Regions from separate parts of the Janthinobacterium sp. SUN033 genome, predicted to be linked through region 2. Evidence: predicted binding sites of a transcription regulator. Region 2 holds the regulator's gene; the other holds the start of a gene.
What was found. Region 2 encodes FNR, which switches genes on or off when oxygen is low (the NO sensors DNR and NnrR bind a similar motif). Its sites were predicted from a motif close to TTGATNNNNATCAA; they were not measured.

Region 1 (3,095 bases), 730 kb from region 2:
CCGGAACTGAAAAACATGCGCTTGCGGGGCAAGCTGGTCGGCAAGAAGGTGATACCGTACGCAACCCGCGCCGACATCGAGCGCGCCACGTCCGTCACGGGCAAGGAATTGCTGTGGGTGGATGACGAAGTCGAGGCGTTCTTCCTGCAAGTGCAGGGTTCCGGGCGCGTGCAGCTGACCGATACGCAGGAAACCGTGCGCGTGGCGTATGCGGATCAAAACGGCCATCCGTATAAATCGATCGGCCGCTACCTGGTCGACAAGGGCGAGCTGACCCTGAGCCAGGCGTCCGCGCAGGGCATCAAGGCGTGGATCGCCGGCCATCCCACGCGCAAGGATGAATTGTTCAACGCCAATCCCAGCTATGTCTTCTTCAAGGAAGAGCGCTTGCCCGATCCGAAAGTGGGGCCGAAGGGCGCGCTGGGCGTGCCGCTGACGCCGCAGCGTTCGGTGGCCATCGATTCGCGCTTCCTGCCGCTGGGCGCGCCCGTGTTCCTGTCCACCACGCAAGCCAATAGCGAGATTCCCATGCAGCGCCTGGTGATGGCGCAGGATACGGGCGGCGCCATTCGCGGGCCGATCCGTGTCGATTATTTCTTTGGCTTTGGCGCGGAAGCGGCCGAGAATGCGGGCCGCATGAAACAGAGCGGCGCCGTGTGGGTGTTGTTGCCGAAGCAGGCGCCGGCGCGCTGAGTTTATCGCGGCGCCGGGCGGGGATTGCGCTAGCGCAAGGTTAGCGCAGGATCATGACGGGTAAATGGGTGTGGGCCAGCACTTTTTGCGTTTCGCTGCCCACGAACAACTTGTTCAAGCCCTTGCGGCCATGCGAGGCCATCAGGATGATGTCGCAATGGTAGGTTTGCGCCGCATTGACGATTTCATCGTGCGGGCTCGGCGATACGGCCACCACGCCTTCGAAAGGCACGCCGGCAGCGCTTGCCGCTGCGCCGATCTTGTCGATGGCGCGTTGCGACGCTTCCTGCATCTGCTGTTCATACAGGCTGGCGTCGAGCACGATGCCGCCGTCGGCCATCGGCGAGAACGGGAAGGGCTGCACCACGCTGATGGCGACCAGCTTGGCCTTGTTCAGTTGGGCGAAGGCGAGGGCGGTCTCGGCGGCTTTGTCGGACAACGGCGAGCCGTCGGTGGGAAATAAGATGGTGTTAAACATGGCGTGCTCCTCAAGTGATGTAAGACAGCTTATGGATTTACATCAATTAAAACCTTGATATAAATCAAACCTCACAGGCTTTGGCGTGAATAGTGTCGCCAAGGCAATCTTTTAGCAGTGTATGCCCGTTCATCGCTTCAGGTGCGCACGCTACGCAGCGGCGTGCCCCACACCATGGCCACCGTCAACAGGATGCTGCCGGCCGCGATGCAAGCGAGACCATTGCGCACGCCAAAGTGTTCCGCGATCCAGCCGGCGGCCAGCGCGCCCAGCGGCGCCGTCGCCACCGTCAGAAAGCGCATGGTCGACGTCATGCGGCCCAGCATGGGGTCGGGCGTCACCTTCTGGCGCAGGCCCAGGTAGGGAATAAAGAACAGCATCACGCCGCAATCGAAAAAGAACATCAATATGGCATACGCCACGGCGCTGGCGGCCGCGCTGCCGAACAGTGCTGCCGGAATCGTTGGCGTCAGGGCAAAGCACACGGAGGTGGATGCCAGGCCGATCAGGATGGTGCGGCCGGCGCCGTAGCGCTTCGTCAATGGCTTGACGATGAAGGCGCTGAGTAGCACGCCGGCGCCGCCCAGCATCTGCGTCATGCCCAGCACGCCAGGACTCATGCCCAGATCGCGCGTGGCGAACAGCACCGTCAAGGCCATGCTGGCGTAAAACAGGAAATGCCAGATGCCGGCGCCCCAGGCCAGCGCGCGCAGCAGCGGTTCGCGCCACACGAACAGCAAGCCGTCGGCGATGTCGCGCAAGGCGTGCTTGTCGGATGGCGCCGGCCGTGGATCGCGCACGCTCATGGCGCGCAAATTGAAGACGGAAATCAGATAGCCGCACGCCGTGCACAGGATGGCGACGGGTGCGGACAGCACTTGCACCAGTACGCCGGCCAGGCCGGGGCCGATCAGGCGCGACGCCGATTCGGTGGCGGCAAATTTCGACTGCGCATCGATCAAGCCATCGCGGCCCACGAGGAAAGTCAGAAACACCTGCTCGGCACCGCCGCCCACGACGAAGCCCGTGCCGATGATGAACCCCACTATATATAACCACGGCATCGACAGCACGCCGCACCAATAGGCCACTGCCACGCTGGCCAGGGCCAGGCCGGACATGCTTTCGCTGAACAGCATGATCGGGTGCTTGCTGCGCCGGTCCAGCAGCACGCCGACGGGCAAGCCGAACAGGGCGAACGGCAGCGCCTGCAAGGCAACCAGCACGCCCATCTGTTCCGGCGTCGCATGCAATAACAGTACCGCACACAGGGGCAGGGCCAGCGAGGTGATCTGGGCGCCGAAGCAATTGAGGCCGTTGCTGAACCACAGGCGGCGGAAATTCACGCTGGCGGCGCTGCCGTCGCCGCGCAGGTAATGGGCGCAGTACTGGAAGAGGGAGGAGAAAATATCTTGCTCGATATGAAAATGATCAGGCTCACAATAATAGCAGTGCACCTGCCGCGCCGCTGCCGTTAGCCGCTACAATCGTTGTCACCGTGTTCATCCAGAGGAGACTATATGCAATACGAAGACTTGATCATCGATATCCAGGACAAAGTGGCGCTCATCCGCCTGAATCGCCCGAAGGCCTTGAATGCCTTGAACGACAACATGATGAATGAGCTGGGCGACGCCTTGCTGAAATTCGACGCGGATGACAATATCGGCTGCATCGTGCTCACTGGCAGCGAAAAAGCGTTTGCCGCCGGCGCCGACATCGCCGCCATGGCCGATTACACCTACCCGGACACCTTTACCCAGGGCTACATTAGCCGCAACTGGGAACATATCTTGCGCGTGCGCAAACCTGTGGTGGGCGCGGTGGCTGGCTATGCGCTCGGTGGCGGTTGCGAACTGGCCATGATGTGCGATTTCCTGATCGCCGCCGACAGCGCCAAATTTGGCCAGCCGGAAATCAAGGT
Region 2 (3,095 bases):
TCTGCACGATGGGCATGCCGCTCGACTTGCCCAGCATCGGTTCGGTGATCATGGGCTGGCGCGTGCGCAGGACGGTCTGGAAATACTCGCGCTCGGCGACGTTGATGCCGGCGCGCCCCGCTACCTCCGGCATGTCGGCCACGACGGCGCCATGCGCGTCGAGCACCAGCACGTCATCGAACAGCACCAGCATCGAGCGGCGCGAATAGTATTCGCGCAATTGGGCGGGCCGGGCGATCAATTCCGGCGGCTGCTGCCTGGCCGTCAGGGTGACGATCTGCAGCAGCATGCCCAGCTTGTCGTCGAGCTCGGCAGCGGTGCGGGTGATCAGGGACGATTGCTGGCTCAGCAGTACTCGGGTGAAGTCGTCGCGCATGTGCTGCACCTGGATCATGGTGACCAGCGCGATCATGGCGATCGAGGTCAGGCTGGTGGCCAGCGCGACTTTTGCTTTAATGCCGAGAGGCTTCATGATTTCCTTTTCAGTACCGGGCGGCACAGGCGGCAGATAATGCTGTCAGGAATTTTCCTATCAATGCCCCAGCTTGGCAAGCGCCGCCGCGCAAATTGCCCGTCCCGGATGGGCTTTTGACGATGTTGCCATATAATTAAAGGCTGGACGTCGTTTATTCGCCGAATTTACGGTGAAATTGGCATACGGCAACCCTGTATGCGGCTGTATGCAGTAAACTTGTTGTTGCATTTTCTAAAAGGTACCGACATGACTGAAGCGCTACTCACTCCAACCTTGCCCACCGTGAACGTGGAGGCGTTGCGTGCGCGATGCTCGACCTGCAGCATGCATCAATTGTGCCTGCCGATGGGCCTCGATGTGGGCGATATGGACAGGCTGGATCAGATCATCGGCCGCCGCCGCAAGATCGTGCGCGGCGCCTCGCTGTTCCGTATCGGCGACTCGTTCCAGAACCTGTATGCGATCCGCCTGGGGCATTTCAAGACGTACCAGATCAATCCGGGCGGCGAAGAGCAGGTGACGGGCTTCCAGATGGCGGGTGAACTGCTGGGCATGGACGCCATCAGCGCCGACCGCCACCACTGTAATGCGGTGGCTCTGGAAGACAGCGAAGTGTGTGAAATCCCGTTTTCCAGCCTGGAACAATTGCTGGGCAATATGCCGACCCTGCTGCGCCATTTCCACCGCATGATGAGCCAGGAAATCACGCGCGAGCAAAGCGTCATGCTGTTGCTGGGCAATATGCAGGCGACGCAGCGCTTTGCCGCCTTCATCGTCAACCTGGCGTCGCGCTATGAAGCGCGCGGCTATTCGGGCAGCAATTTCCAGCTGCGCATGTCGCGCGAGGAAATCGGCAACTACCTGGGCCTGACCATCGAGAGCGTCAGCCGCCTGCTGTCGAAGTTCAAGAAGGAAGGCTGGCTGCGCGTCTCCAATCGGGAAATTGAAATCCTGCAGCCGGCCAAGTTAAAAGCCATTACGGCCGGCACGGACGTCTGCAAGTAAGACTTACAGTTCCTCGTCCGCATGCAGCGCGATGCTGCGCTGCAGGGGCCAGGTCCAGATGCCGGACAGGCGCCACTCGCGTTTGTCGTTTTCCACCAGCACTTGCCAGCGGCTGCGCTCGAGCATCGGCAGCGCCACGGAAAAATTGCCGGCTGCGTCGGGCTGCACCAGCACCTTGATATCCTTTTCCGGCAGGGTCGCATGCGCCAGGTGCAGCTGCAAAGGCGCCTGATAGGCCTTGCCGAAGCTGTGCACGGAACCGGTCAGGCGTGCTTGCGCCACGTCATACGACAGGCGCGTATCCATCGCCAGGTCGCTGGCGATCGTGTCGCGCTTCAAATCCTGGTTGATCGCCTTGCCCTGCTTGTAATAATCGCCCACCACCAGCGCATCGGGCTGCGTAAACGCGATATAGCCCATGAAGCTGCCGACGACCACGGACAGGCCGGGGCCGATCATCAGCAGCCATGGCCAGCGATGCTTGTACCACGGTGCAACGGGTGCTTGCAGTTTCAGACTGTCGGACATGGTATTTCTCCTGTGTAAACGGCCAATCCCCGTGCGGGGACCGGCCTTCCTGCAACTTCGTGGCGGCGGCGAGGGCACCCGGTCCCCGTCCGCCTTTCCTTGTTAACGTGGCACGATGAATACCGCGCTTTCACGCACATGCAGCGATGGGTCGTCCAGCGATTGCAATTCGATCGCAATCTTGTTCGAGCCCTTCTCTCCCACGCCGTGCGGCACGCGCAGGCGGATGGGCCAACCCAGCGTTTCCGTCGGCTGCAAGGTCACTTCTTCGCGCGTCAGCAAGGTCAGGCCCGGCAAGCCGGAAGCGCTGATTTTGAAATGCTGGCTTTGCTCCGACGTGTTCATGATCTGCAGGCGGTAGACGTTTTCGATCATGCCGTCTTCCACTTCGCGTCCCATGGAACCGCGGTCGCGGATCACGTCCATTTTCAGGGGCGTGCGCAGGGCCAGCGAAGTACACACGGCGATGATGATCAGGGCCAGGATGGAAGTGTAGATCAAGACGCGCGGGCGCATGGCGCGCTGGCGTATCTGCTTCGAATTGAAGTTGTTTTCCATCGCATGGTCGGTACTGTAGCGTACCAGTCCCCGTGGCCGGTCGACCTTGTCCATCACGCTGTTGCAGGCATCGACGCAAGCGGCGCAACCGATGCATTCATACTGCAGGCCGTTACGGATATCGATACCGGTCGGACACACCTGCACGCACAGGGTACAGTCGATGCAATCGCCCAGCTTGTCGTTGTTGCCGGCCTTCTTGCTCATGGCGCCACGTGGTTCACCGCGCTTGGCATCGTAGGTGATGATCAAAGTGTCCTGGTCGAACATGGCGCTCTGGAAGCGCGCGTAGGGGCACATGTATTTGCACACCTGCTCGCGCAGCCAGCCCGCGTTGCCGTAGGTTGCCAGACTGTAGAACAAGACCCAGAACCATTCCCAGGGACCGAAGTTCAGCGTGGTCACCGACTGCGCCAGTTCCTTGATCGGCGTGAAGTAGCCGACAAAGGTAAAGCCCGTCCACAGGGCGATGGCGCCCCATACCAGGTGCTTGGCCGTCTTCTTGAACGCCTTGCGCACGGAGGGGCCC

Region 1: a site for FNR is predicted at 1,226-1,239, ahead of OX460_RS17105 (universal stress protein). Genes of this name have one in related genera too.

What each region holds. Positions count from the first base shown of each region.
Region 1 covers NZ_JAPQNV010000004.1:806-3,900, reverse strand. The annotation lists gene OX460_RS17110 (murein transglycosylase A) at 1-693, shown strand, start outside; gene OX460_RS17105 (universal stress protein) at 734-1,171, opposite strand; gene OX460_RS17100 (MFS transporter) at 1,309-2,628, opposite strand; gene OX460_RS17095 (enoyl-CoA hydratase) at 2,692-3,095, shown strand, end outside.
Region 2 covers NZ_JAPQNV010000004.1:731,473-734,567, forward strand. The annotation lists gene OX460_RS20400 (response regulator) at 1-472, opposite strand, end outside; gene fnr (fumarate/nitrate reduction transcriptional regulator Fnr) at 722-1,480, shown strand; gene OX460_RS20410 (FixH family protein) at 1,484-2,008, opposite strand; gene ccoG (cytochrome c oxidase accessory protein CcoG) at 2,111-3,095, opposite strand, start outside.